DNA from 3 places in the Enterobacter sp. KBR-315C3_2022 genome. Region 1 is predicted to be linked to each of the others. Evidence: predicted binding sites of a transcription regulator. Region 1 holds the regulator's gene; each other region holds the start of a gene.

Region 1 (10,141 bases):
GCCGCCATGATCCTGCTGATTGATAACTACGATTCCTTCACCTGGAACCTTTACCAGTATTTTTGCGAACTCGGCGCCGAGGTGGCGGTGCGCCGCAATGACGAGATCGCGCTCGCCGATATCGACGTGCTGGCCCCGCAGAAAATCGTCATTTCGCCGGGGCCGTGTACGCCGTCAGAGTCGGGCGTTTCGCTGGACGCTATTCGCCACTACGCGGGCAGGCTGCCGATTCTGGGCGTTTGCCTGGGCCACCAGGCCATTGCGCAGGTTTTCGGTGCCACCATCGTCCGCGCCGCGAAAGTGATGCACGGTAAAACCTCACCAATTACCCATACGGGCGCGGGCGTCTTTGCGGGGTTAAATAACCCGCTGACCGTGACGCGCTACCATTCTCTGGTCATTGACCCGCCGACGCTGCCCGCCTGCTTCGAGGTGACCGCCTGGAGCGAAACTCAGGAGATCATGGGCATTCGCCATCGGGAATGGGATCTCGAAGGCGTTCAATTCCACCCGGAAAGCATTCTCAGCGAGCAGGGGCACCAGCTGCTGGCGAATTTCCTCAATCGCTGAATATCTATTGCCTTGTTGTGATTTTTTATGCATATTTTTGATTATATTTTCACAATCTCTGTGACATAAAATGGATGGGCATGACATGGCAACTGAACAATCCGCAATTACCCGCGCAACATTCGACGAAGTGATCCTGCCGGTTTATGCACCGGCCGAGTTTATCCCGGTGAAGGGAAAAGGCAGCCGCGTGTGGGATCAGCAGGGCAAAGAGTATGTGGATTTCGCGGGCGGCATTGCGGTGACGGCGCTGGGCCATTGCCATCCTGCGCTGGTGGAGGCGCTGAAAACCCAGGGCGAAACCCTGTGGCACACCAGCAACGTCTTTACCAACGAACCTGCGCTGCGCCTGGGGCGCAAGATCATCGAGGCCACCTTCGCCGAGCGCGTGCTGTTTATGAACTCCGGCACCGAGGCCAACGAAACCGCCTTCAAGCTGGCGCGTTACTACGCCTCTACCCGCCACAGCCCCTACAAAACCAAGATTATCGCCTTCCATAACGCCTTCCACGGCCGCTCGCTGTTCACCGTGTCCGTTGGCGGCCAGCCGAAATATTCCGACGGCTTTGGCCCGAAACCGGCCGACATCATCCACGTGCCGTTTAACGATCTGCACGCGGTGAAGGCGGTGATGGACGATCACACCTGCGCGGTCGTGATCGAGCCGATTCAGGGCGAAGGCGGCGTGACGGCAGCCACGCCGGAGTTCCTCAAAGGGCTGCGCGCGCTGTGCGACGAGCACAAGGCGCTGCTGGTGTTTGACGAGGTGCAGTGCGGCATGGGGCGTACCGGCGATCTCTTCGCCTATATGCACTACGGCGTGACGCCGGACATTCTGACCAGCGCCAAGGCGCTCGGCGGCGGGTTCCCGGTGAGCGCGGTGCTCACCACTCAGGAGATTGCCTCCGCGTTTCACGTCGGTTCCCACGGCTCCACCTACGGCGGTAATCCGCTGGCCTGCGCCGTGGCGGGCGCGGCGTTCGATATCATCAACACGCCGGAGGTGCTGAGCGGCGTAAGCGCGAAGCGCGAGCAGTTTGTGAAGCACCTTCAGCAGATTGACGCGCAGTACGACGTGTTCAGCGAGATCCGCGGGATGGGGCTGCTGATCGGCGCCGAGCTGAAGCCGCAGTACAAGGGCCGCGCGCGCGACTTCCTGCACGCCGCCGCCCAGGAAGGGGTGATGGTGCTCAACGCCGGGCCGGACGTGATGCGCTTCGCGCCGTCGCTGGTGGTGGAAGAGAAGGATATTGAAGACGGGTTAGTTCGGTTTGCCGCAGCGGTCGGGAAAATCGTTCGGGGATAATCTCACGCGACACGCTCAATACGGCGTGCGTTTCAGAATGCGCGTTAACCAAATCCCGTGATGCGGGCGCTGGCGCCATGCCACCGACGAAATGGTGTGCATGGTGTTTAAATGCCCGAGCACGCGCTGTAAATGCTGCTCGAGGGTGCTCATCGGCCCGTGGGTGAGCGTCTCCGGCGCTTCCAGAATGTTCGAATCCCCCGACTCGCCCGGCGCGTCATACTCCAGCCGCTGCTGACAGCGCTGCAGGGCGATTTCACACGACTGCAAATAGCGCTGCGCCAGATCCGGCGTCAGCATCGTGTGCTCGCGCGCCAGCGTGGTCATGGCGTTGATATGCTCAACGATAAACTGGCTGTGCGTCACCCACAGCTTCATATCCGCCAGATAATGCGAATTAAAGCCCGGCTCCAGCATCGCCTGGTTAAGGGAGTTAAACAGGGCGTTGTGCGCCTGGTTGACCCGCATGCGCTGATACGCCAGCGGCGAAGGCTGCGGATCGTTGCTCAGGATTAAGCGGATGGCCTCCTGGTCGGCTTCGAGCGCGTCGTGGGCGTTCTGGCGCAGCAGCCCGCTCTGCCACTGCGGCCACAGCCAGACCATGCCGCCGAAGGCGATCAGGCAGCCAATCAGCGTATCAACCAGCCTGGCGACGATAAACTGTTCGCCGTTGAGCGTGAGCAATTGCAGGGTATATACCGCGGTCACCGTAAAGCCGACCATCGCCCAGCCGTAGTTTTTACGGATAATCAGGTAGCTCACCAGCGTCACCACCAGCATTCCCGCCAGCGTATACCCTTCCGGCACGTGGAAGTGCAGCGTCACGCCCGCAATAATTAGCCCCGCCATCGTGCCGCCCGCCCGGTGCAGAATGCGCACGCGCGTCGCTCCGTAGCCGTTTTGGGTAACAAACAGCACGGTCATGAGGATCCAGTACGGCTTCGGCAGGTGCAGCGCCATGCCCATCAGGCTGGCGATGCTCAGCATCACGCTGATGCGCGCGGCGTTGCGCAGGGCGGCGGACTTGAGCGACAGATAGCTTTTCAGGGCAGGCAGCAGCGGCAGGCGCTTCTGCTTGTCGGCCATCAGGTCGCGCGGATAGAGCGGGCGATGCGTGCGCAGAACGCGGGCGATGCGGCTGAAGTGCCATGCCGCGAACTGGCCAACCGGGTTATCGGGGTGCTGGCGGGCAATTTTCTCCAGCGCGCCGAGCTGTTTTTCCATGCTGAAGCGCGTGGGAAAGCGGTGATACAAAATGTCGTCGGCCAGCACGCGCAGGCGCGCCGAAACCGTCTGCGCGTTCCAGCGGATCACCGCTTCCGCGTGGCTGCGCTCGACCAGCTTCTGCACCTCCTGCGGATGGTGCAGGCTGACGGAGATGTGCTCCTGCAGGTCCAGCCCCACCTGGAAGATGCGCAGCAGCCGCTTGTACTCGTGGTTTTTATTGGCGGCGAGCATGTGCAGCTGCTGGTAGCACTGGCTGATGAGATCCACCACCTTCTGCTGGCGGGTCAGCAGCGGCGGCAGGGATTTTTCCGGGTCGGTATGCTGCGTGAGCAGGGTGTATTTGGCTTCGCAGTAGTCGGCCAGCTGCACGTAGAGCAGGCTCAGGGATTCGCGCAGCGGCTGTTCCCGCCACAGCCAGAACCAAAACCAGTTGAACACGCCGTACCACAGCGTGCCGAGGGCGTAGATCAGCAGCGGCTCCCACACCGGCATATTGCCCGCAAGGCTCAGGGTGAAGATGGCGGCGATCAGCGAGGCGGGCAGCAGGCGCGCGTGCAGGGAACTGATTTCCGCGGTGACGCCGAGCGTCATCGCCAGCACGGTTAAAATCAGCGGCAGCGGAATATCGCGCGCCAGCAGCAGCTGAACGGCGAGGCTACAGCCAGCAAACAGGCAGCCGCCAATTATAAGTCGTTTGAAAAAGCGCTTGTGCGGCGTGTCCAGCCCGGCAATGTTGCAGCAGGCGGGCACCAGGGAAAACAGCAGCCCCTGCTGGAGATGTCCAAGAATGAGGCCAACGGCCACGGGCAGGCACAACACCAGCGTTTGTCGCAGTGCGTAGTTAACTTCCGGGTGATAGATCAGCCTGCGCCACATGGGGAATAGAGACAAAAACGGCGTGACACCCTGCGGTGGCACGCCGTTTGACCGGAATTAACGGGTTCCGTAAACCACAATGGTTTTACCGTGCGCAGAGATCAGGTTCTGATCTTCCAGCATTTTCAGGATGCGGCCCACCGTTTCGCGGGAGCAACCGACGATCTGACCAATCTCCTGACGGGTAATTTTAATTTGCATGCCGTCAGGGTGGGTCATCGCGTCCGGCTGTTTCGCCAGGTTCAGCAGGGTCTGCGCGATACGGCCGGTAACGTCCAGGAAGGCGAGGTTACCCACTTTCTCCGACGTAACCTGCAGACGGCGCGCCATCTGGGAAGAAAGACGCATCAGGATGTCCGGGTTAACCTGGATCAGCTGACGGAACTTCTTGTAAGAAATTTCAGCCACTTCACATGCTGTCTTTGCACGAACCCAGGCGCTACGTTCCTGGCCTTCTTCAAACAGGCCCAGTTCACCGATGAAATCGCCCTGGTTCAGATAAGAAAGGATCATCTCTTTCCCTTCTTCATCTTTGATCAGCACTGCCACCGAGCCTTTAACGATGTAATACAACGTTTCCGCTTTTTCACCCTGGTGAATCAGCGTGCTCTTCGATGGGTACTTATGAATGTGGCAATGAGACAAGAACCATTCGAGAGTTGGGTCTGTTTGCGGTTTGCCAAGCACCATGCGCTGTTATCCTCTGTTATAAGCTGTCTCCAGAGCCATACGTTGCATCCTGACTCTGGGTTTGCAATCGAATTCTTACCCATACCTGGGAAGTCGGCCGTCTAATGTGTCGCAGCCAGTAAAGTTTGATGTCCTCTGCATACATGTGTAACGTCAATGTATTACTGTAGCATCCCGAGTGTTTTAGCATAGCTTTTGCCGCGTGTCTCCTGGTGTCTCGCTTCAGCATGATGCAGGTCGCCTTCCGTTGCGAGAAATGTAACGCACGCGTAATCTGTCACCAAAAATGCAACGTTGGAGTTAATCATTATGCAAGCGCGTGTGAAATGGGTTGAAGGGTTAACCTTCCTGGGCGAGTCCGCTTCCGGCCACCAGATTTTGATGGACGGCAACTCCGGCGATAAAGCGCCAAGCCCGATGGAGATGGTGCTGATGGCGGCAGGCGGATGCAGCGCGATTGACGTGGTGTCTATCCTGCAGAAAGGCCGTCAGGACGTGACCAACTGCGAGGTTAAGCTGACGTCGGAGCGTCGTGAAGAGGCGCCGCGGCTGTTCACGCACATCAACCTGCACTTTATCGTCACCGGTAAAGAGCTAAAAGATGCGGCGGTATCGCGGGCAGTAGACCTTTCTGCGGAGAAATACTGTTCAGTGGCGCTCATGCTGGAGAAAGCGGTGAATATTACCCATTCGTATGAAGTGATCGCGGCGTGATTTTTTGGCGGGTGGCGCTTCGCTGACCCGCCCTACAAAAGCACGACCGTAGGCTCGGTAAGCGCAGCGCCACCGGGCAACAACTACGCGATCTGCTTCCCTTCCATCAGCCGCTGTACCAGCGGCGTCATGATTAACTCCATCGCCAGCCCCATTTTCCCGCCCGGCACCACCAACGTATTCATGTGGGAAATGAAAGAGCCCTGCAGCATCGCCAGCAGCCACGGATAATCAATCCCTTCCAGATTGCGGAAATGAATCACCACAAAGCTTTCGTCCAGCGAGGGGATGCTTTTCGCCGCGAACGGGTTGGAGGTGTCCACCGTCGGCACGCGCTGGAAGTTGATGTGGGTGCGCGAGAACTGCGGCGTCAGGTAGTTAATGTAATCTTCCATGGAGCGCACCACGGAGTCCATCACCGCCTCGCGCGAATGCCCGCGCTCGCTGATGTCGCGGGTGAGCTTCTGGATCCACTCCAGGTTGACGATAGGCACCACGCCGACCAGCAGGTCAACGTGGCGCGCCACGTCGTGCTGCGGGGTGACCACGCCGCCGTGCAGCCCTTCGTAAAACAGCACGTCGGTTGGCTCCGGCAGCGGCTGCCAGGGGGTGAAGGTGCCCGGAACCTGGTTCCAGGGCACGGCTTCGTCATAGGTGTGCAGGTACTTGCGCGACTGCCCTCTGCCGGTCTGGCCGTATTCGATAAAGGTCTGCTCCAGCAGGCCGAAGTCGTTCGCGTCCGGGCCGAAATAGCTGATGTGCTTGCCCATGTCGCGCGCCTTGCGGATCGCCATGTCCATTTCGGGGCGCGTGTAGCGGTGAAAGCTGTCGCCCTCAACCTCTGCCGCCCGCAGGTTTAGCTGGGCGAAGATCTTGCGAAAGGCGAGGCTGGTGGTGGTGGTGCCCGCACCACTCGAACCCGTTACGGCAATAACCGGATGTCTGGCAGACATAGCAACTCCCTGACTGGAAAGGTGTAAAGATCAGCCGTGAAACGCGTTGCGGGGCATGATATTGACCGTTTCATGCAGTTCTGACCACACCAGCACCACGTCGCCGCTTTTCAGCTGGCGCTTCACATCGTCGACCTTTTGTTCAAGCGAACGCTCCTGTTCACCATAATCGGTGCCTTCGCGTAATACAAAGCTTTCAATCAGATTATCGAGCGTTTCGGGAGACAGATCCTGCCAGGGAATAATCATTTAGCACCTTCCAGATAAGTCGTGAGCCAGTCGGGGATGCGCGTCTCCAGCCACATTTTCGGACGGCGCAGCGTGCCGCCGACGAAGCCGACGTGCCCGCCGTACTCGGTGAGCTGGTACTGCACGTTCGCCGGTAAATGCTCGGGAGCCGGAATCGAGTGATGATCCATGAACGGATCGTCCTTCGCGTGGACGATCAGCGTCGGTTTAGTGATCTGGTTCAGCAGCGGCATCGCGCTGCACTGGCGGTAGTAGTCAATCGCGTCGGCGAAGCCGTGGATCTTCGAGGTAATCAGATCGTCGAACTCGCGCAGGCGTTTTACCCGCTTGAGCTGCTGCAGGCTGACGGGCAGCGTATCCGGATAGGCCTTGAGCTTGCGCGCGGCGTTGGCCTTCAGCAGGTTGAGCAGGTAGCGCTGGTAGACCCGGGAAAAGCCTTTTTCCATATGGTAGCTGCACTGCTCGAGCATAAACGGCGCGGAGACGATGACGGCGGCATCCAGCGGAACCGCGTCTTTTTCTTTCGCCAGCAGGCAGGCCAGCATGTTTCCGCCGAGCGAGTAGCCGACCGCCGCCGTCGGCACGCTGCCGAAGCTGTTCCGCAGCCACGTTAAAAACCACGTGCCGTCTTCGGTTTCACCCGAATGGTAGATGCGCTTCTGGCGGTTCGGCTCGCCGCTGCATCCGCGGAAGTGCATCACCACGCCGAGCCAGCCGCGCGCCTTCGCCGCCTGGATTAAGCCGTGCGCGTACGGACTGTGCAGGCTGCCCTCCAGACCGTGAAACACCACCAGCCGCGGCTTGTGGCGGGCCTGCTCGGGATCTTCGCTCCAGGCGAGGTCCACGAAGTCGCCGTCCGGCAAATCCAGGCGCTGCCAGTGCGGCGTGAACTGAAGCCTGCGGCGGATCAGACGCGGCAGCATGGTTTGCAGGTGCGGGTTTGCCGCGCCGCGCATGGGCACGAACTCGGCGCTCTCTTCGCCTGCGATCTCGAAGTCGGACGGGATTATTTGGGTCATAACGGCGATGTTAATTGTTGTCAGTTATTTACGATACCTTCCGAATTGTACCCCGATTAGCCTGGTTTTCCGCAACATGAACTGATCCCGATCACAAATCTTTACCGTGATTATTACTCTCAGGCTAATGAATCCGCTCTACGCTTAATTGATGCCTTTCTCACCAGCGCGCACACTTTACTCAACGTTAAGCAAATCAGAATGATGTGCTGAATCAGGAGGTTAATAATGTTATCTGGGCAAACACCTACCCGGCAGTGGAACACTCGACGCACCGAGAAAGCGCGTCGTCTGGCCTCCGTGCCGGTGCAGGGCAAGGTACTGCCAACGGGCGATCTGGTCGCCATGCTGGAAAAACTGATCGCACCGGGCGACAAGGTTGTGCTGGAAGGCAACAACCAGAAGCAGGCGGATTTCCTTTCCCGCTCGCTTGCTGAAGTGAACCCGCAAATCGTCCACGACCTGCATATGATCATGCCAAGCGTGGGCCGCAGCGAGCATCTGGATATCTTCGAGAAGGGCATCGCCCGCAAGCTGGACTTCTCCTTCTCCGGCACGCAGAGCCTGCGTATCTCGCAGCTTCTGGAAGATGGCCAGCTCGAAATCGGCGCGATCCACACCTACATCGAACTTTACTCCCGCCTGTACGTCGACCTCTCGCCGAACGTGGCGCTGATTGCCGGCTTTAAGGCCGACCGCAAAGGTAACCTCTACACCGGCGCGAGCACCGAAGATACGCCAGCGCTGGTGGAAGCCGCCGCGTTCCACGACGGGATCGTCATCGCACAGGTGAACGAGCTGGTGGACGACGAGTGCGACCTGCCGCGCGTCGACATTCCGGGCTCGTGGATTGACTACGTGGTGGTGGCCGACAAGCCGTTCTTCATCGAACCGCTGTTTACCCGCGACCCGCGCCTGATCAAGCAGGAACATATCCTGATGGCGATGATGGCGATTAAGGGCATCTACGCGGAGCACCAGGTGCAGTCCCTGAACCACGGGATTGGCTTTAACACCGCGGCGATTGAGCTGCTGCTGCCGACCTACGGTGAACAGCTCGGCCTGAAGGGCAAAATCTGTAAGCACTGGACCCTGAACCCGCACCCAACGCTAATCCCGGCGATTGAAAGCGGCTGGGTCGAAAGCGTGCACTGCTTCGGCGGCGAGCTGGGGATGGAAGAGTACATCCGCGCCCGTCCTGACGTCTTCTTTACCGGTGCCGACGGCTCCATGCGCTCCAACCGCGCCTTCTGCCAGCTGGCAGGCCAGTACGCGGTGGATATGTTCATTGGTTCAACGCTCCAGGTGGACGGCTACGCCAACTCCTCAACCGTGACCCGCGGCCGTCTTTCCGGCTTCGGCGGCGCGCCAAACATGGGCCACGATCCGCACGGTCGTCGCCACGCCACACCGGCCTGGCTGAACATGATCACCGAGCCCGATCCGATGCAGCGCGGTAAAAAGCTGGTCGTGCAGATGGTCGAAACCTTCCAGGCGGGCGTGAAGCCAACCTTCGTGGAAAAACTCGATGCGGTGGACGTGGCAAAAGCTTCCGGCATGCCGCTGGCACCGGTCATGATCTACGGCGATGACGTCACCCACGTGCTGACGGAAGAGGGGATTGCCTACCTCTACCGCGCCAAAGACATGGAAGAGCGCCGCGCCATGGTAGCTGCCGTGGCCGGCATCACCGATATCGGCCTCGGCGTTGACGCCAAACGCGTGGCGGAACTGCGCCAGAGCGGCAAGGTGGTCTACCCGGAAGATATGGGCATTCGCCGCACCGACGCCACCCGCTCGCTGCTGGCGGCGGGCAGCGTGTCTGACCTCGTTGAGTGGTCCGGCGGCCTGTACAACCCACCTGCGAAATTCCGGAGCTGGTAATGAAACTTCTGCCCCAGATCCAGGTTGAAGGCGGTGCCGAATGGCTGGCGCGAACCGCCACGCAGTGTCTGATTGACGAAGCGCGACTGAGCCCGAAACCCGGTCTGGTGGACAGCCGGGGGAGCGGCGCGCACCACGATTTATCGCTCGCGCTGATGGAGCGCTCCGCGCACAGCCTGACCCCTACGTTTCAGGCGCTGGCGCAGCAGAGCTGGCAGCGTCCGGCGGATATTGCCCTCAGGCAAACCGTGGGCCGCCTTGGCCGCGAAGGTGAACGGCAGATGATGGCCGCCACCGAGGGGGTCAACACCCACCGCGGCGCAATTTGGGCGCTGGGGCTGCTGGTGAGTGCGGTCGCCATGCTGGGCGGGGACGCGTCTGCACGGGCCGTCGCGAACGCCGCCGCCCGGCTGGCAACCCTGCCGGACGACGCAGCGCCGAAAGTGTTCAGCAAAGGGCTGCGCGCCACGCACCGCTACCGCGTGCCGGGCGCGAGAGAAGAGGCTCAGCAGGCGTTTCCTCACGTGATGCAGCGCGCGCTGCCGCAGCTTCGCCTCAGCCGCCTGAACGGCAGCAGCGAAGCGCAGGCCCGTCTCGACGCGCTGATGGCGATCATGACCACGCTCACCGACACCTGCGTGCTGTCGCGCGCC
Region 2 (10,141 bases), on a different contig from region 1:
GCCGCCAAACATTATTCTGCGCCCGACGAATCATCCTCTCCATAAAGCGCTCATAAATGGATATCTGAACCAGCGCGCGACTCGCCTGGAATTTCGTTAGGATGTATAACTCTTCGACATAGAACTGATTTTTTGGCTATACGCCAGGCTGTAGTATCGACTCAGGAAGTTAAGCTTTCGAATGGTTTAATGTCGTTTGGAACAATTGAGGTGATTTTAAATGGAAACCAGACGTGCACCGTTGGGACTTAGGATCCTAATTGTAATTACACTTTTTCTGATAACTTTTTTAGCCTTTAGACCGTCAGATCCAGCAACGCAGGTACAAATTGAATTCTGGAAGCACGCTGCAGCTTATTTTGGCGAGCATGATATTGAGGGTTTTGTAGGGATAGCGCTTCTTGTCGTAAGCACAGCAGTTACAATCATTGGATATCAAATTGTAATCAGACTAATACAGCGAATATTAAACAAAGGAAGAAAAATTGCAGTGGCTAACCCCTCATGAAGCTTGCGGGGCATTTTGCCCCGCACGTCATTTCTGAGCAGCTTAAGGGAACAGCCGCGCGTCGCGGAGGATATGGTCGTTGCCGCGGCGGCGCGTAAAGCCGATGCGGTTAAAATATTCCAGGATTTGAATCGCCAGCTTTCGCCCGACGTTGAGCCGATCGCGGAAGTCCGCCGCGCAGGTTGAACCGCGCTCCCGATCCAGCTCGCGGATCAGGTTCGCAAACGCCACGATGCGATCGTTGCGGTAATAACGATCCTTCACGATCGCCACTATCAGCCCCTGCTGCGCCGCGTGCCGCAGCACCTGGCGCATCATCTGCTCGTCAGCGTGGGTTTCGCGCGCCAGGTCGCGTACCCACCACGGCTCGTCGCCAAACAGCGGCGCCGCCCGTTGCCAGATAGCCTCCTGCTCGGCCGTGAAGCCGGCTTTGTGATCCGGCAGATGCAGCCAGCCGTGGTGGCTGCTAATCACGCCGCTTTCGCGCATGTTTTCAATCAGCAGCAGCACCAGCGCCTCGTCTTCCATGGGCAGCGCCATGCGCCGCAGGCGCTCGCGCCCCGGACCCGGCTCGTCCTGATGCTGCGCATGATAGGTGGCGAGCGTGCTGAGGATTTTGCGCTGCCAGCGCGCCGCGACGGGCGCGCTCAGCAGGTTGTATCCGGCCTGGATAAAGCCCGGCTCCTGCGTCAGCGCGCGCAGGCCATCGCCGCTCAGCTGGCGCGCCCACGCGAAGTCGGCGAGATTCACCGCACCCCGCTCAAGGTGAACATTCAGCGCGGTCTTATCGTCCGCAGCCTGCGCGAGCGACGCCAGCCACTGCAGATACTCCGGCTTGCGCTTGCCGCGGCGCGGCGGATTGAGCGCCACCACGCGCGCGCCAGCCAGCGTTTCCCGCGCGGAAATATCGCGCAGCACCAGACGGTCGTTATCCGCAAGCCAGAGCGGGCTGTCTAACACCAGCTCGGCCAGATCGTTTTCCAGCAGGGAGACGCGCCCGGTAATGTGGCTGGCCGCATGGTGGATGTGCAGCGGCTGCCACTGCGTCAGCGGCGTATGCGTTTGCAGGGCGACAATCACCCGCTCGGACGGCTCGGGCGGCGCGTCGGCCAGCAGCCAGTCGCCGCGATTCAGCTGTTCTTTCTCGGCATCCCCCGCGATGTTCAGCGCAATGCGCTGCCCGGCGTGGGCCTGTTCCGCGGGCTGGTTCTGCGCATGCAGGCTGCGCACGCGCATCGGTTTGTTGACGCCCGTCAGCCACAGGGTATCCCCCACCTTCACCTCACCGCTCAGGGCCGTCCCGGTGACCACAAGCCCCGCGCCCTTAACGGTGAATGCCCGATCGATAGCCAGGCGGAAGCTGTGCTGACCGGCAGGCTCGCGGGCGGAAAGCTGCTGCAGGTGCTGGCGAAGCGCGTCGATACCGCGCCCCTGCGTCGCCACGGTGACGAAAAGCGACGCATCGGCAAAGCCAAATTCACGCAGGGTCAACTGCACCGCGCTGCGCACCTCTTCAATACGGGAATCATCCACGCGATCGGCTTTGGTCAGCGCCACCGTCAGCTGCGGATTTCCGGTCAGCTGGAGTATGGCGAGGTGTTCGCGCGTTTGCGCCATCACGCCGTCATCGCACGCCACCACCAGCAGCGCGTGGTCAATGCCGCCCACGCCTGCCAGCATATTCGCGAGAAACTTTTCGTGGCCCGGCACGTCGATAAAGCCCAGCACGCGGCCATCGGCCTGGGGCCAGTAGGCATAGCCCAGATCGATGGTCATCCCGCGCTTCTTCTCTTCCGGCAGGCGGTCGGCATTCACGCCCGTGAGCGCCTGCAATAGCGTCGTTTTTCCGTGGTCAACGTGACCGGCAGTGGCAATGATCATTTCAACAGCATCTCCAGAAACCGTTTTTCATCTTCAAGACAACGTAAATCCAGCCACATGCGCCCGTCGTAGATGCGGCCAATAACCGGCACGGGCAGCGCTCGCCTGCGGGCCGAGAGCGCCTCAAGCTGGCTACCGCGTCCGTCGCGCGGCGTAAACGTGATCGCCGCGCTGGGCAGCCGATCGACGGGCAACGATCCGCTGCCGATCTGCGACTGGCACGGCTCCACGTGAAGCTCAAAGCTGGGATAATGCGGCGCAACCTGCGGGAGCAGCTGCTCCGCCCGGGCGTGGATAGACGCCGCATCGCGCGCGAGCAAACGCAGCGTCGGCAGGCGCTCAGCCAGCTTCTCCGGGTGCAGATACAGACGCAGCGTAGCTTCCAGCGCGGCGAGCGTCATTTTATCGGCGCGCAGCGCGCGCTTGAGCGGATGCTGCTGCAGCCGGGCAATCAGCTCCCGCGTACCGACGATGATCCCCGCCTGCGGCCCGCCGAGCAGCTTGTCGCCGGAAAAACTCACCAGGCTCACGCCCGCCGCAATCATCTCCTGCGGCATCGGCTCTTTTGGCAGCCCGTACTGGCTTAAGTCCACCAGCGAACCGCTGCCGAGATCGGCTATCACCGGCACGTTTAGCTCGCGCCCGATCGCGGCAAGCTCGGCCTCTTCGACCACTTTGGTGAAGCCTTCAATCTGGTAATTGCTGGTATGCACCTTCATCAGCAGCGCGGTGTTTTCGTTTACCGCCGCGCGATAATCTTTGGCGTGGGTGCGGTTCGTGGTGCCCACCTCGTGCAGGGTGCAGCCCGCCTGGCGCATTACGTCCGGAATGCGAAACGCCCCGCCGATCTCCACCAGCTCCCCGCGCGAGACGACGACCTCTTTACCGCTCGCCGTGGCGGCCAGCATCAGCAGCACGGCGGCCGCATTGTTGTTCACAATGCAGGCATCTTCCGCGCCGGTCAGCTGGCACAGGAGATCCGCCAGCGCGCGATCGCGGTGGCCGCGGCCCGCGCCGTCAAGATCGTACTCCAGCGTAACCGGCGAGCGCATGGCCCGCTCAACCGCCTCAACGGCCTCTTCAGCCTGCTGCGCGCGGCCCAGGTTGGTGTGCAGCACCGTTCCGGTCAGGTTAATGACCGGGCGAAGGGCGCTTTGCGCATTCTCAACCAGCCTGTTTTCAACTTCCTGCCCCCACGCGTCGCACCAGTCGGGGAGCGTATTTTCTGCCTGAATATGCCGCCGGGCTTCGTCCTGAAGCAGGCGCAGCATCTCCACCGTCGCGGTATGACCGAATCGCCCCAGCGCGCTGAGAATATCGGGCTGACGAAGCAGACGGTCGGTAGCAGGAATTTGGCTGTAGAGGGAGTGATGAGTAGTCATGGAAGCGCCCGGCGAGTAAATTTCACCCCCCTCCCGACGGGAGAGGGAGTTAGCATGGGGAGGGATTGTACAACCTCTCGCCGCGAAGTGTTATAACCCGAATCAAGCCTTTGGCGGTTCGGTACGCGCAAAGCTCTCGCGCTGGAATAGCGTTTCGGCCAGCTTCACCAGCAGCGGGCGCTCCACGCACCAGCCCGGTGAGACGCGGCGAAAATTGAGGTAGCCGATGGCGCAGGCGATGGCGATCGTCGCCAGATTCACGTCATCGTTGTTGATTTTTCCTGCCTGAATCCATTGCTCGCACAGGTCCAGGCTGCGGCTGATTTTTTCGCGCTGGCGCAGCAGCTCCGTCTCCGACTGCTGCGCGGCGGGCCTCGCCTGCTCGCGCACGGAGGCAAGCGCGGCGTCCATAATGCCATCGGCGAGCGCCTCAATCTGCCTGATGGCCAACGCCGCTTTGGGTTCAGCGGGCACCATCGCCGGGGCGATGCCCAGCAGCTCGATATACTCCGCAATAATCGGGGAATCAAACCAGTACTCGCCTTCGTCGGTGACCAGCGCAGGGACTTTCCCCAGCGGGTTATACCGCGCAACGCCGCTCTCCGCGCTGTAAGGCTGTTCATTCACAAACTCAAAGTCGATCCCCTTCTCCAGCAGAAGAATCGAAATTTTACGCACGAAAGGACTGGTATAGCTGCCGATAAGTTTCATTGCCTGTTCCTGGATGCCCACAAAGTGGTCAGTATGGATCATGCCGGGAAAAAAGGCAGGTGCGCGGCTCGCATTCCTTCGTTGGCATGGAAGAGTTTGTTAGCCGTCACATCAGGAGAAATCCGCATTAAAATATTTTGTGAAGATCATCACAATACAGAAACAAACAGCACACAATATAGTGTGACTAAAATCACAAAATAGCCCCGATAGCGTCTTTTTTTTGCGCAGCGCTCTCTTTTCATACACCCGTTTTGTGATGACGATCACTTCATTAACAACCAGATACCCTACATTTACGTGATTGAGATCACACAAATTTTGGCTGTCTGGACAGTTGAACAATTCAGTGCCAGATTTCACAGCATCAGAACAGGGCCCGGCTACCTCTGCCGCCGCACGTTAACAATAAACCTCGGGCCGCAGGCCTAAGCGTAAACAAAAGAAGGGGTGTTTTATGTCATCCGATTTCAAGATCAAAGTGCAAAGCTTTGGTCGCTTCCTCAGCAATATGGTGATGCCAAATATCGGCGCGTTTATCGCGTGGGGTATCATCACTGCGTTGTTCATTCCAACAGGATGGTTGCCTAACGAAACGCTGGCGAAACTTGTTGGCCCAATGATTACCTATCTGCTGCCGCTGCTCATCGGTTATACCGGTGGTCGTCTGGTCGGCGGCGACCGCGGCGGCGTGGTCGGTGCAATCACCACCATGGGCGTGATCGTCGGTGCGGATATGCCGATGTTCCTCGGCGCGATGATTGCCGGCCCTCTGGGCGGCTGGGCAATTAAGAAGTTCGACGTCTGGGTGGATGGCAAGATCAAGTCCGGCTTCGAAATGCTGGTGAACAACTTCTCTGCGGGCATCATCGGGATGATCCTCGCGATTCTGGCGTTCCTCGGCATTGGCCCTGCGGTTGAAGTCCTGTCCAAAATTCTGGCGGCGGGCGTTAACTTCATGGTGGCGCACGACATGCTGCCGCTGGCGTCTATCTTTGTTGAACCGGCGAAAATCCTGTTCCTCAACAACGCCATCAACCACGGCATCTTCTCGCCGCTGGGTATTCAGCAGTCTCACGATCTCGGCAAGTCCATCTTCTTCCTGATTGAAGCGAACCCGGGTCCGGGTATGGGCGTACTGCTGGCGTACATGTTCTTCGGTCGCGGCAGCGCGAAGCAGTCTGCGGGCGGCGCGGCGATCATCCACTTCCTGGGCGGTATTCACGAAATTTACTTCCCGTACGTGCTGATGAACCCACGTCTGATCCTGGCCGTTATCCTCGGCGGTATGACCGGCGTGTTCACCCTGAGCGTGCTGGGCGGCGGCCTGGTCTCTCCTGCGTCTCCGGGCTCCATCCTGGCGGTGCTGGCGATGACGCCGAAAGGCGCGTACTTCGCGAACATCGCGGCTATCTGTGCGGCAATGGCGGTTTCCTTCGTTGTGTCTGCCATCCTGCTGAAAACCAGCAAGGTGAAAGAAGACGACGACATTGAAGCGGCAACCCGCCGTATGCACGACATGAAAGCAGAATCCAAAGGCGAGACCCCGCTGGCGGCTGGCGATGTCTCTAACGACCTGAGCCACGTGCGCAAAATCATCGTGGCCTGCGACGCCGGTATGGGCTCCAGCGCAATGGGTGCGGGCGTGCTGCGTAAGAAAGTGCAGGATGCGGGCCTCACCAACATCTCCGTGACCAACAGCGCGATCAACAGCCTGCCGTCGGACGTTGACCTGGTGATCACCCACCGCGATCTGACCGAGCGCGCCATGCGTCAGGTTCCGCAGGCACAGCACATCTCGCTGACTAACTTCCTCGACAGCGGCCTGTACTCCAGCCTGACCGAGCGTCTGGTTGCCGCGCAGCGTCACGAAGACAACGAAGTAAAAGTGCGCGATAGCCTGAAGGACAGCTTTGACGAGAGCAATGCGCACCTCTTCAGGCTCGGCGCGGAAAATATCTTCCTCGGCCGCACCGCGACCAACAAAGAAGACGCGATTCGCTTTGCCGGTGAGCAGCTGGTTGCAGGCGGCTACGTTCAGCCTGAATACGTTGATGCGATGCTGGAACGTGAGAAACTGACGCCAACCTACCTCGGCGAATCCATCGCGGTTCCGCACGGCACGGTTGAAGCGAAAGACCGCGTGCTGAAGACCGGCGTCGTGTTCTGCCAGTATCCGCAGGGCGTTCGCTTCGGTGAAGAAGAAGACGATATTGCCCGCCTGGTGATTGGTATCGCCGCTCGCAACAACGAGCACATCCAGGTGATTACCAGCCTGACCAACGCCCTGGATGACGACACCGTCATCGAGCGCCTGGCCAACACCACCAGCGTGGAAGAAGTGCTCGCACTGCTTAACAAGTAAGTTCTCTACCCTCTCCCCTCAGGGGAGAGGGCTAGGGTGAGGGAAAAGCCTCACCCCAGCCCTCTCGGGTCACAACATTGATGAAGGTTAATTCTATGAAAGCATTACATTTTGGCGCAGGTAACATCGGTCGTGGATTTATCGGCAAGCTGCTGGCAGACGCGGGCATTACGCTGACGTTCGCCGACGTGAACCAGGTGGTGCTCGACGCCCTGAATGCCCGTCATAGCTATCAGGTTCACGTGGTGGGTGAAAACGAGCAGGTTGAAACCGTATCCGGCGTGAACGCCGTCAGCAGCATCGGCGATGACGTGGTCGACCTGATCGCAAGCGTTGATCTGGTCACGACCGCCGTCGGTCCCGTGGTGCTTGAGCGCATCGCCCCGGCCGTGGCAAAAGGCCTGGCAAAGCGTAAAGCGCAGGGCAACGACGCTCCGCTGAACATTATCGCCTGCGAGAACATGGTGCGCGGCACCACGCAGCTGAAGGGCCACGTGATGGCCGCCGTCGCGGACGAAGACAAAGCCTGGGTTGAAGAACACGTCGGCTTCGTGGATTCTGCCGTCGACCGCATCGTGCCGCCTTCTGAATCGGCGACCCACGATCCGCTGGAAGTCACCGTGGAAACCTTCAGCGAATGGATTGTCGACAAAACTCAGTTTAAAGGCGCGCTGCCGACCATTCCTGGAATGGAGCTGACCGATAACCTGATGGCATTTGTCGAACGCAAACTCTTCACCCTGAACACCGGTCATGCTATAACCGCGTACCTCGGAAAATTGGCCGGTCATCAGACCATCCGTGACGCGATTCTCGATGAGAAAATCCGCGCCGTGGTTAAAGGGGCAATGGAAGAGAGCGGCGCGGTGCTGATCAAACGCTACGGTTTTGATGCTGACAAACATGCGGCATACATCCAGAAAATCCTCGGTCGTTTTGAAAATCCGTACCTGAAAGATGACGTTGAGCGCGTTGGCCGTCAGCCGCTGCGCAAGCTGAGCGCGGGCGATCGCCTGATCAAGCCGCTGCTGGGCACCCTGGAGTACGGCCTGCCGCACGCCAACCTGGTGAAAGGCATTGCCGCCGCGATGCACTACCGCAGCGAGCAGGACCCGCAGGCGCAAGAGCTGGCCCAGATGATTGGCGATGACGGTCCACAGGCTGCGCTGGCGCAGGTTTCCGGTCTGGATGCCAACAGTAACGTGGTTGTGGAGGCGGTTAACGCTTATAACGCCACCAAATGATGCAGAATGCGGCGCAGGAGATCCTGCGCCCTAATTACAGATTGTCAGATATGCAGGCAATAATGGAAGAAACCCAGGCCTTTGAAAATCGTGTGCTTGAGCGTCTGAATGCTGGCAAAACCGTACGAAGCTTCCTGATTGCCGCCGTCGAGCTTTTGACCGAGGCGGTAAACATCCTGGTGCTTCAGGTATTTCGCAAAGACGATTACGCCGTAAAATATGCCGTAGAGCCGCTGCTGGACGGAGATGGCCCGCTGGGCGATTTGTCCGTTCGCCTGAAGCTGATCTACGGTCTTGGCGTGCTGAGCAGGCCGGAGTACGAAGACGCCGAGCTGTTGATGGCGCTGCGCGAAGAGTTAAATCATGACGGTAATGAATATGCCTTTACCGATGATGAAATTCTCGGTCCGTTCGGCGAACTGCACTGCGTTTCCGCGCTGCCCCCCGCTCCCCATTTTGACAGCAGCGATCCGGAGCTGTATGCGATGCAGAGGCTGCGTTATCAACAGGTTGTCCGTTCCACGATGGTCCTTTCCCTGACTGAGCTGATTTCACGGATCAGCTTAAAAAAAGCGTTTCAGAAGTAAGCCTGCGCACATTGGTGTATCCTTCCTGTAAATTCCCCCGATTTAGAGTCATTTGTCATGAAAGAAGTCGAAAAGAACGAAATTAAACGCCTGAGCGACCGTCTGGATCTGGTCCGCCACCAGATGGCCGGTCTCTCGCTGGTCGATTCCGCCGAGAAGTACGCCGAGCTGGAAAAAGAGACCGCTACGCTGGAAGCGGAAATCGAGCGCCTGCGCGAGGTGAAAGGCCAGAAGCTCAGCAAAGAAGCGCAAAAGCTGATGAACATGCCGCACCGCCGCGCGATCACCAAAAAAGAGCAGGCCGACATGGGCAAGCTGAAGAAAAGCGTCCGCGGTCTGGTGGTGGTTCACCCGATGACCGAGCTGGGACGTGAAATGGATCTGAAAGAGATGACGGGCTTTTGTAAGACGGCATTCTGATCCTTTTCCCCTCGCCCTCTCCCCAAAGGGGCGAGGGAACTGTACGGTTTTCTCCCTCTCCCCGTGGGAGAGGGCCGGGGTGAGGGCATCAGGCCATACCCAACCCAAAATTGGCCCAACCAATCCCCCATTCATCCCTCCCCTGGTTCACACTTCCATTAATTCCACTCACAAAACCATTGCCCATCCATAACATCTGATTAACCATTCATTGTCATTCACCCTACAATACAATATTGGCAGGACCACTTTTACACAGCGTGTGACGCAGAGATGAGCACAGACTCACCGCCGATCGCGACGTGGGGTCCTCAGGAGACCTGCAATGAGCCTCTGGCAACAAAACTACGATCCGGCCGGAAATATCTGGCTGTCGAGCCTGATCGCATCGCTACCGATCCTGTTCTTCTTCTTTGCGCTGATTAAGCTCAAGCTGAAGGGCTATCTTGCCGCAACCTATACCGTTGCGATCGCGCTGCTGGTGGCGCTGTTTTTCTACAAAATGCCGGTCGACCGCGCGCTGGCATCGGTCGTGTATGGCTTTTTCTACGGCCTGTGGCCGATTGCGTGGATCATCATTGCGGCGGTGTTTGTCTATAAAATCTCGGTGAAAACCGGCCAGTTCGACATCATCCGCTCGTCGATTCTCTCCATCACGCCGGACCAGCGCCTGCAGATGCTGATTGTCGGTTTCTCTTTCGGCGCGTTCCTCGAAGGTGCAGCAGGTTTCGGTGCGCCGGTGGCGATCACCGCCGCGCTGCTGGTCGGGCTGGGCTTTAATCCACTGTACGCCGCCGGGCTGTGCCTGATTGTGAACACCGCGCCGGTGGCGTTTGGCGCGATGGGTATCCCGATTCTGGTGGCCGGACAGGTAACCGGGCTGGACAGCTTCGAGATCGGCCAGATGGTGGGCCGCCAGCTGCCGTTCCTGACCATTATCGTGCTGTTCTGGATCATGGCGATTATGGACGGCTGGCGCGGCGTGAAGGAGACCTGGCCCGCGGTGATGGTCGCCGGCGGCTCGTTCGCCATCGCCCAATACC
Region 3 (10,141 bases), on a different contig from region 1:
ACGCTCTTCGATACCGTTTTTGCCCAGCAGCAGAGGCTGAGAGAAGAAGCGGGCGTGCTCGCCGTCGCCTTCAACATAGGCGCATTCAACAACGCCCTTCTCGCCCTGCAGCGCGCGGACCAGAGACAGACCGAAACGTGCAGCCGCCTGGCCCATAGACAGGGTTGCTGAACCGCCACCCGCCTTCGCTTCCACCACTTCGGTGCCCGCGTTCTGAATACGCTTGGTGAGATCGGCCACTTCCTGCTCGGTGAAGCTGACGCCTGGGATCTGCGACAGCAGAGGCAGGATCGTCACGCCTGAGTGACCGCCGATGACCGGCACTTCAACGTCCGTTGGCAGTTTGCCTTTCAGCTCGGCAACGAAGGTGTTAGAGCGGATGATATCCAGCGTGGTCACGCCAAACAGTTTGTTCTTGTCGTAAACACCGGCTTTCTTCAGCACTTCTGCCGCGATAGCCACGGTGGTGTTCACCGGGTTGGTGATGATGCCTACGCAGGCTTTCGGACAGGTTTCCGCGATTTGCTGCACCAGGTTTTTCACGATGCCCGCGTTGACGTTAAACAGGTCTGAACGATCCATGCCAGGCTTACGCGCAACGCCCGCGGAGATCAGCACCACGTCAGCACCCTGCAGTGCAGGACGCGCATCTTCACCGGAGAAGCCTTTGATTTTCACAGCTGTCGGGATGTGGCTCAGATCAACCGCCACGCCTGGGGTGACCGGAGCAATATCGTACAGGGAGAGTTCTGAGCCTGAAGGCAGTTGGGTTTTCAGTAGTAGGGCAAGCGCCTGGCCGATACCACCAGCAGCGCCGAGGACTGCGACTTTCATCCTAAACTCCTTATTATGGTTAACTTAAGTATCTGTAAATCCGTTGCGGCGACCATAATTCAGCAGGTAAATAATTACAATTTTCGTAGCTAAAGAATTTGAGGTCGCGCGTCTTTCACCTTCGCCAGAAGACTATCGGGCTACGGCAGCAACGCATTAAGAGGGGGTTACAATACACCCTGCTACGCCACCAAAACAACATCATTTTGATAACATTTAATTTACTTTTGAGCTTATTTTCGCAGCGTGAGCCAGGCATGTTTTCTGATAACGAAATCTGATAAAATCTTTCCCTTTCATAACATTATTTCAGCCTAAGCGCTGGCAGATAATTTGCATAAAAATTCATCCACATGCATAATAATGTTGTTTCTTTCGTCATATTCCGGGTGACTTATGCGAAGCTCGTCTAAGCAAGAAGATTTAGTAAAGGCGTTTAAAGCGCTGCTCAAAGAAGAGATATTCAGTTCTCAGGGAGAAATTGTTCAGGCGTTGCAGGAACAAGGCTTCGATAACATCAACCAGTCGAAAGTCTCCCGCATGTTAACCAAGTTTGGCGCGGTACGTACCCGCAACGCCAAAATGGAGATGGTCTACTGTCTGCCTGCTGAGCTTGGCGTGCCGACCACCTCCAGCCCGCTGAAGAATCTGGTGCTGGACATCGACTACAACGATGCCGTTGTGGTTATCCATACCAGCCCCGGCGCCGCGCAGCTGATTGCACGCATGCTGGACTCTCTGGGTAAGCCGAAAGGCATTCTCGGCACGATTGCCGGTGACGATACGATCTTCACCACGCCGGCCAACGGTTTCTCCGTAAAAGATCTCTACGAAGCGATTCTGGATCTGTTCGAACAGGAACTGTAATCGCCCTCCCCGCGGCGCCCTGCTGCGGGGATCGTTCTGCTCCCCTCACGTTTTCCCCTGTTTTATCCCGCCTTTGACTTTAACAAATAGTGCTTTTTACTGCCCATTAACATTGATTTGGTGAATGCTAAATCAAAAAAAAGCACAAAAAATCAAAGTCTGTTATCTCTATGAATTTCTTATGCTTTCCTCGAAAATCTGTTCAAATATCACCCATTTTAATGCCTTTTAGTTATAAAGAACTCGTTTAATAAAACGTGATAACCCACGAAACAATTAGTCTGGTATTAATTTTTAGCGTGACTAGTGTATACTTGATTTTGTGATGAGGGTCACGTAACAAGACCCCACAACAAAATTCGACGAGGAAAAAAATCATGAAAATCAAATCAACTGTAGCAGCCCTGAGCATCCTGTCCGTCCTGTCATTCGGCGCTTTCGCCGCTGACACCATTAACGCCGACCAGGCGCAGTCCCGCGAAGCTATCGGCACCGTGTCTGTTGGCGCAGTCGGAACCTCTCCGATGGATATGCATGAAATGCTTAACAAAAAAGCGGAAGAGCAAGGTGCGTCTTCTTATCGCATCATTGAGGCGCGCACCGGCGACCACTGGCACGCTACCGCAGAGCTGTACAAATAAGTTTTTGTAATACCTAAGACATCGTTCTCCACTCAGCGGCACCAGGCATAAAAAAAGCAGTTTACCCCTCCCTGCCGTTGAGGAAACCCTATTCAGGAGTAAAGACTATGAACATGAAATTAATCATCGCAACCCTTGGCCTGGCTTCCGCTATATCATTCGGCGCCAGCGCCGCCGTCCAGCAGGTTAATACCGAGCAGGCACAGAATTTACAGCCGATGGGCAGCGTCTCCGTAACCTCTATTACGGGTTCACCTATGGATATTCGTCAGGAACTTGCTGCGAAAGCAGAAAAGGCCGGGGCGAGCAGCTATCGCGTTACCGAACTGAACCAGGGCGACCACTGGCACGCGACGGCACAACTGTACAAATAAACCCTCGTCGTATCTCAACATACGACTTGCCCCTGAGCTTCCCGGCTCAGGGGCTTTTTTATTTAATGGCGCGCGTTAAAGCGTAGCTGCCCCTCCAGCTCCTCTTCCGCTTCATCAAACAGTAAAACCAGCGCGCCAAAGCGTCTGCGAAGCTTGTCCGGCAGATGGATAAACTCGATCTCCAGCGGTAACGGCAATTGACTCCCGGTGACAACATCCCAGAGCGTATCCAGATTGGTGACGCTTTCCCGGTCCAGGTTGAACGCCTTGATAAACTCGCGGTAAAAGTCTTCCTGACTGTCGATTTCATCAAAATCAAACGTATAAATTTTCATTGCCAGCCACCCCGTCTTCACCCGTCATAATCCCCCGATATGCAGGGTCTTCACTTCAAGAAACTCTTCCAGCCCCAGCACGGAGCCCTCGCGCCCGAGGCCGGACTCTTTCACCCCGCCGAAGGGACCTAATTCCGTTGAGACCGCGCACTCGTTAATGCCGATCATGCCGCTCTCAATCGCCTGCGACACGCGGAACACGCGGGACAAATTCTGGGTATAGAAGTAGGCCGCCAGCCCATAAGGCGTGTTGTTGGCTCGCATAATCACCTCATCTTCTGAAGTGAAGCGGAAGCAGGCGGCGACCGGGCCAAAGGTCTCTTCCTCGGCGAGCTTCATGCCTTCGTGACAATCGCCCAGCACGGTTGGCATCCAGAAGTTTCCGCCGAGCGCGTGCGGCTTCCCGCCCGCCAGCACGGTCGCGCCTTTGGCCACCGCGTCTTCGACGTGCTCTTTAACCTTGCTGACCGCCGATGGCTCGATCAGCGGGCCTACCACCACGCCCTCTTCCAGGCCGTTGCCGACCTTCAGCGCGTTCACCGCATCGGCAAGCTGGTTCACAAATTTGTCGTAGACCGTTTCCTGGATGTAGAAGCGGTTCACGCTGACGCACACCTGCCCCGCGTTGCGGAACTTGTTGGCAATCGCCCCTTTCACCGCGGCATCGATATCCGCGTCCTCAAAGACGATATAGGGCGCGTTGCCGCCCAGCTCCATCGACACTTTCTTCATCGTGTCGGCGGCGTTGCGCATCAGCGTTTTCCCCACCGCCGTTGAGCCGGTGAACGAAATTTTCCGCACGTCGTGGCTGGCCATAATCGCGTCGCTGATCTCAGACGTGTTGCCCGCCACGGCGTTGAGCACGCCGTCCGGAACGCCAGCCTGCTTCGCCAGGGCGAGCAGCGCAAAGGCGCTGAGCGGAGTGTTGTTTGCCGGTTTAATCACGCCCGTACAGCCTGCGGCCAGCGCGGGCCCCAGCTTGCGGGTCAGCATCGCCATCGGGAAGTTCCAGGGGGTAATGGCCGCCACCACGCCCACGGGTTCGCGGGTCGCCAGAATGCGGGAGCCGGGCTTGACCGGCGGGATAATTTCGCCATTTGCGCGCTTGGCCTGCTCTGCAAACCACTGAATGAAGCTGGCGGCATACTCGACTTCGCCTTCCGCTTCTTTGAGGGGTTTGCCCTGCTCGGTGGTCATAAGCCGCCCGAGCCAGCTTTTGTTTTCGATAATCAGCTCGTACCAGCGATAAAGTATGGCTGAGCGCTCCTTGGCGGTTTTCGCGCGCCAGGCCGGGAAGGCTTTGGTTGCGGCGGCAATCGCCTCCTCGGTTTCAGCTTTGCCCGCCTTTGCGACCTGAGTGATTACCTCACCGGTCGCCGGGTTCAGCACGTCAAAGGTGGTATTGAGCGTTTTCCAGATGCCGTTAACGAAATATCCATTCTGAAAAAGAATAGCGTCCTGAAGATTCTGGGTAGTCATGTGTTCTCCCTTCCTGAAGTAAGAGCCTGCTCAAATAAGTATAGCCATAAAAAAACCGACGCTTTTGGCGTCGGTTCCTGGCATGTCAGCTCTCGGTAAGGGCACTTTGATAGCGATGGAGCATCAGCACCAGCCGATCTACCGGCTCGGTAACCTGCTTAGGCGCTTCCCATATCCGCAGTTTTTCCTGATAAACATCGAGCTCTTCCAGCAGCTGTTTAAAGTAGCGGCGCCGCTTGTCGTCGCTGGAGGCCGACAGGACATGGTCGGCTGTGCGGCGCAGCTGGCGATGGTACGACGACAGGTCGTCATTGATCGGCACCGGCGCGTTGCGCAGGCGCTGGTGCGCGATAATCATGGTCAGCGCCAGGCGGAACTTGGCAATATCGCCCGGGAATTTGTTGAGCAGTAAAAACAGCTGCTGATACAGCGCGGGCAGGTGGTTCTCTTTACGCCGCGCGGTATTGGTGGTCATGGACGAGACGGCAGCGGAAACGAACTGGTTTAGCAGCACGCGGCCGGTCCGGGCCTGCGAGTTATCGCGCACCAGCAGAATCACCATCATCGCCAGGAAGCAGCCCACCAGCTGGCCCAGCGCGCTGTCGAGGAACTGGCTGAAGTGAAACGTCATCGGGTTATCCAGCACGAGAATATTGATGGTGCTCGCCAGCGCCCCGAGCGATCCCAGGCGGCGTTTTTGCACTTCGATACCGATAAAGAACGCCATCACCGCGAGGCTAATGCAGAGCAGCAGCATGCTCTGCTGGGTCGACGGCAGGATCACCAGGAAATAGAGGGCCCCGATCGGCAGCGCGGCTATCGTCCCATACAGAAAATCGATGGCGACCATGCGCGGGTTCGGCAGGCGCATCGCCAGCGAGGTCACGACGGCAATCATCACCATCGCGCCGCTGCCGGACGTCCAGCCGGTCCAGAGCCAGAACAGCGTGCCGAGCATGCAGGCCAGCGTGGTGCGCCAGAAGTTGACCATCGCGTGGTGGCGCTCGGCCGACTCCGCTTTGATCACCACTTCGCCCCGCAGGACCTCTTCTTCCGCGCTGCTGATCTTCGCGTTGCCTATCACGCCGCGCTTAAGCAGCAGGTAACGCGTTGCGGCGCCCACCCAGGTGTAGATGGTGACGGGCGTGTCGCGCTCGCCCGTCCAGGCAATCACCCGGCGCATGCGCTTCAGCTGCTTGTGTACGTCCTGCACCGTCTCGACCGGCTCTTCAAAGAGCTCGCGAAAGGTGTCCGTGACCACTTCAGGCCGCGTGTTTTGGATCAGGTAGGTTTCGCACGCCTGGGTAATAAGGGTTAAGGCAACGGTGTTAATCGCCTTCAGGCGGCGGTTGGCGCGCGCCCAGCGGGAGGACTCCATGTTCAGGTTGCTGCGCATCCCTTCCAGCGCCTGCGTGCGTCGCACCAGGCCGCTCCAGGCCTTATCCACCTCTTCGGTGTCGCCGTGCTTAATGCACAGCTGCATCAGCTTGTACTGATCGACAATCATCGCATCCAGTTCGAGATCGACTTCCTGCTTAATGGAGCGCGGTGAGAAAAGCAGATCCGCCACGATGGCACAGACGATACCAATCACGATTTCGCTGCAGCGCTCCAGGGCAAACTGCGGCGCGAGCAGCGGTTCGGCCTGAATAGTAATGATGATAATCAGCGCGGTATAGCCGGAAAGCCCCCAGGCGTAGGAGTTTTCGACCTTTACCAGCGAAGAGATCCAGGTACAGAAGCCCGCCCAGATGCAGCACACCATCAGCATCAGCAGCGGCGTGCGGATCATCAGAATAATAATGGTGAGCGCGGCGATACAGCCGATAAAGGTCCCGACGATGCGCAGCATCCCGCGGTAGCGGATCGCGCCGGAATAGGGTTCGCCCCCCGCGGCGAACGCCGGACCGGCCGCCACGATCGCCGCCGTCAGCACCGCCCAGCGGGGCGTTTCCAGCTGAAAGTGAAAGCCGACGAACAGCGCCAGCACGATGGCGCACGCCAGCTTAACGGCAAAGCGCAGGTGCTGGCTGGCGATGGTAAAAATGCCCATAGCGATTAACCAAACTCGCGCAGGCGGTGGGCGAGCTTGCGGAAGAAGGAGTCCTGGCTGGCATCCCGGTCTTTCTCGCCGGTAATCACCACGGTTGCCGTTGTTCCCGCAGGCCACAGGTTGCCCTGCTGCTCGTCGAGGTGAATACGCACCGGCACGCGCTGCGCCAGGCGCACCCATTCCAGGTTGGAGTCGACCGTTGCCATCCCCTTGCTGTCGCTGCTGCTGCTGGAGTTAGTGACGCCAGCCGCCACGCTATCGACGGTGCCCTTAAAAACGCGGTTGCTGCCGAGCGGGGTAATTTCCGCGCGATAGCCCCGACGCACGCCTTCCAGCTTCGTTTCTTCCATATAGGCCAGCACGTAGAAGGAGTTTTGCTTCACCAGCGCCACCGCGGTGGAACCGCGCGTGATGAACTCGCCGGCGTAAACGTTCAGGTTGGTCACCCAGCCGTCAGACGGCGCGCGGATCACGGTACGCTCCAGATCCAGCTTCGCCAGGTCGCGCGTGGCCTCGGCTTTCGCCAGCTGGTGCAGCACGGTTTGCAGCACGTTATTTGACTGGTCGATCTCTTCGCGGGACATCGCCTGAATGCCCAGCTGGTTGCGGCGTCCGGCTTCACGGCGTTTTTCCGATGCCAGCGCCTGGTAGTACGCCACGTCCGCATTCGCCTCTTCCAGGGCTTTCTGATAGCGAGGCTGGTCGATGGTGAACAGCACCTGATCCTTTTTCACCAGCTGGTTATCGTGGACGTTGACGGCAGTGATAAGCCCGGCGACGTCGGGCGCTATCGCCACCACGTCCGCGCTGAAGCGCGCGTCGCGCGTCCACGGTGATTCGGTGTAGTAAACCCAGGCGCGGAAAATCGCGATGAACGCGAGAATGACGAGCGCCATGGTGATGGCAGTGCGGGAGATTTTTCTTGTTAGCGTTTTCACATCAACCTCAAACAAACATGCGCGATATCAGGTAAAACAGGCAGCAATAGAGCGCGGTATTGAACAATGCAGGGTGCCAGACGAAATCATAGATCCCGGTAGGGACCAGCACCTTGCGCACCAGCCAGAAGATCGCCAGTGATAAAAGAAGCTCGAAAAATATCGGTGGGAACGACAAACCGAACACCACGATAACGGGAAACAGACTCATGTTGACCTTGATTAGAGAGAGTGCAGGCTTCAGAATTTTTAAGCCAGCGCCACCGCGGAGGAGCAAGAAAAGCCGGGCGAGAGTGGCGCAGCGATTATGTAATTAATAATATATTAACGTAACTGTTATGCTGTTATCTATAATATGTGATCTAAATCACTTTTAAGCCAGAGTGAACAATGGAACGTTTAAAACGCATGTCGGTGTTCGCCAAAGTGGTTGAACAGGGCTCATTTACCGCCGCCGCCAGGCAGCTGCAGATGAGCGTTTCATCCATCAGCCAGACGGTATCGAAGCTGGAAGATGAGCTACAGGTTAAGCTGCTCAACCGCAGCACCCGCAGCATCGGGCTGACGGAAGCCGGAAAGATTTACTATCAGGGCTGCCGCCGCATGCTTCACGAGGTGCAGGACGTTCACGAGCAGCTCTACGCCTTTAACAACACGCCCATCGGCACCCTGCGCATCGGCTGTTCTTCAACTATGGCACAAAATGTTCTCGCCGCCATGACCGCCGACATGCTGAAAGAGTATCCCGGGCTCACCGTTAATCTGGTAACGGGCATTCCCGCACCGGACCTGATTGCCGACGGGCTGGACGTGGTGATCCGCGTGGGCGCCCTGCAGGATTCCAGCCTCTTCTCTCGCCGCCTGGGCAGCATGCCGATGGTGGTGTGCGCGTCCAAAAGCTATTTGGCGCAGTACGGCATTCCGGAGAAGCCTGCCGATTTGAGCAACCACTCGTGGCTGGAGTACAGCGTTCGCCCGGATAACGAGTTTGAGCTGATCGCCCCGGAAGGGCTGTCGACGAAGCTTCTGCCGGTAGGCCGGTTCGTCACGAACGATCCGATGACCATCTCCCGCTGGCTGGTCGCGGGCGCCGGGATCGCCTACGTGCCGCTGATGTGGGTGATCAACGAGATCAACAGCGGCGAGCTGGAGATCCTGTTCCCGCGCTACCAGTCGGATCCGCGTCCCGTTTACGCGCTGTATACCGAAAAAGACAAGCTGCCGCTGAAGGTGCAGGTCTGCATTAATTACCTGACGGAATATTTTGTCGACGTCGCCGAGCTGTTTCAGGGAATGCGGGGAAGACGAAAAGAATAACCGCAGACATCGCTAATCCGCGTCGATCTATTTCATCAATTTATCCTGAATAACCCACGCGGTTATTCAGGCTCGTCCCGGTAACTATCAAAGATGGCGAATTGACACCCTGCCGCCGCCGTGTTTATCGTATAACCGTCTGTTAATCAGATGGTTATATTTTTGTTAACGATACAATGACTAAAATATATTTTCAGGATTTTGTTTAGACAAGGAATACAGGATGAATCTATTTGAACGAACCGCCCCGGCGCGCAGGCGCTACGGGCTCGCCGCGTTTATTGGCCTGATCGCCGGTATCGTCTCTGCGTTTGTGAAATGGGGCGCAGAGGTTCCGCTTCCACCGCGCAGCCCCGCGGATTTATTTACCGGCGCCTGCGGCCCCGAGCAATTAATTCGCGCGGCAAGCCAAATCGACTGCTCGCGTAATTTTCTTAATCCGCCGTATATTTTCCTTCGCGACTGGCTGGGCGTCGTCGATCCTAACGCGGCCGTCTACACCTTTGCCGGACATATATTTAACTGGGTTGGCGTGACGCATATTATTTTCTCTATCGTCTTCGCCGTTGGCTATTGCGTTGTGGCAGAAGTCTTCCCAAAAATTAAGCTCTGGCAGGGCCTGCTGGCCGGTGCGTTAGCCCAGCTTTTCGTCCACATGATCTCCTTCCCTCTGATGGGGCTGACGCCACCGCTCTTTGAACTGCCGTGGTACGAGCATGTTTCGGAGATTGTCGGGCATCTGATCTGGTTCTGGTCGATCGAGATCATTCGTCGCGATCTGCGCAACCGCATCACCCACGAGCCGGATCCGGAGATCCCGCTGGGAAATCCACGCTAAAAAAAATGGCGCTACCCGAAGGTAGCGCCATTTTTCATCACCGTTCCGATCAGGCCGTGCCGCCCACCGTCAGGTTATCGACCTTCAGCGTCGGCTGGCCGACGCCAACCGGCAGGCTCTGCCCTTCTTTACCGCAGACGCCCACGCCGTTGTCCAGCTTCAGGTCGTTGCCGACCATCGAGATCTGCTGCATCGCTTCGATGCCGGAGCCGATCAGGGTTGCCCCTTTCACCGCTTTGGTGACTTTGCCCTTCTCGATCAGATAGGCCTCTGAGGTGGAGAAGACAAACTTGCCGGAGGTGATGTCCACCTGACCGCCGCCGAAGTTTGGCGCGAAGATACCGTAATCCACGGATTCAATAATCTCCTGCGGCGTCGATTGGCCCGGCAGCATATAGGTGTTGGTCATGCGCGGCATCGGCAGGTGCGCGTAGGATTCACGGCGACCGTTGCCGGTTGGCGCAA

The links. The regulator CRP, encoded in region 1, controls carbon source genes, mostly activating them, when cyclic AMP is high. The targets are predictions, from matches to a motif close to ATGTGANNNNNNTCACAT.
Region 2: the regulator CRP is predicted to act here: its motif matches at 4,737-4,754, upstream of AB8804_RS09965 (PTS mannitol transporter subunit IICBA).
Region 3: the regulator CRP is predicted to act here: its motif matches at 7,877-7,894, upstream of aaeR (HTH-type transcriptional activator AaeR).

Annotation. Positions count from the first base shown of each region.
Region 1 covers NZ_JBGKEB010000020.1:44,121-54,261, forward strand. The annotation lists gene pabA (aminodeoxychorismate synthase component 2) at 7-570, shown strand; gene AB8804_RS18345 (aspartate aminotransferase family protein) at 656-1,876, shown strand; gene AB8804_RS18350 (YccS/YhfK family putative transporter) at 1,892-3,979, opposite strand; gene crp (cAMP-activated global transcriptional regulator CRP) at 4,037-4,669, opposite strand; gene AB8804_RS18360 (OsmC family protein) at 4,979-5,383, shown strand; gene AB8804_RS18365 (phosphoribulokinase) at 5,467-6,336, opposite strand; gene AB8804_RS18370 (YheU family protein) at 6,367-6,585, opposite strand; gene AB8804_RS18375 (hydrolase) at 6,582-7,604, opposite strand; gene mdcA (malonate decarboxylase subunit alpha) at 7,833-9,488, shown strand; gene AB8804_RS18385 (triphosphoribosyl-dephospho-CoA synthase) at 9,488-10,141, shown strand, end outside.
Region 2 covers NZ_JBGKEB010000007.1:165,033-175,173, reverse strand. The annotation lists gene AB8804_RS09990 (LysR family transcriptional regulator) at 1-45, shown strand, start outside; gene AB8804_RS09985 (hypothetical protein) at 221-508, shown strand; gene selB (selenocysteine-specific translation elongation factor) at 551-2,389, opposite strand; gene selA (L-seryl-tRNA(Sec) selenium transferase) at 2,386-3,771, opposite strand; gene AB8804_RS09970 (glutathione S-transferase) at 3,874-4,482, opposite strand; gene AB8804_RS09965 (PTS mannitol transporter subunit IICBA) at 4,940-6,847, shown strand; gene mtlD (mannitol-1-phosphate 5-dehydrogenase) at 6,943-8,091, shown strand; gene mtlR (mannitol operon repressor MtlR) at 8,088-8,678, shown strand; gene AB8804_RS09950 (YibL family ribosome-associated protein) at 8,736-9,098, shown strand; gene lldP (L-lactate permease) at 9,424-10,141, shown strand, end outside.
Region 3 covers NZ_JBGKEB010000028.1:4,700-14,840, forward strand. The annotation lists gene mdh (malate dehydrogenase) at 1-834, opposite strand, end outside; gene argR (transcriptional regulator ArgR) at 1,231-1,701, shown strand; gene yhcN (peroxide/acid stress response protein YhcN) at 2,079-2,342, shown strand; gene yhcN (peroxide/acid stress response protein YhcN) at 2,450-2,716, shown strand; gene AB8804_RS20590 (barstar family protein) at 2,779-3,051, opposite strand; gene AB8804_RS20595 (NAD-dependent succinate-semialdehyde dehydrogenase) at 3,076-4,530, opposite strand; gene aaeB (p-hydroxybenzoic acid efflux pump subunit AaeB) at 4,616-6,583, opposite strand; gene aaeA (p-hydroxybenzoic acid efflux pump subunit AaeA) at 6,589-7,521, opposite strand; gene aaeX (p-hydroxybenzoic acid efflux pump operon protein AaeX) at 7,529-7,732, opposite strand; gene aaeR (HTH-type transcriptional activator AaeR) at 7,912-8,838, shown strand; gene AB8804_RS20620 (YagU family protein) at 9,062-9,676, shown strand; gene tldD (metalloprotease TldD) at 9,726-10,141, opposite strand, start outside.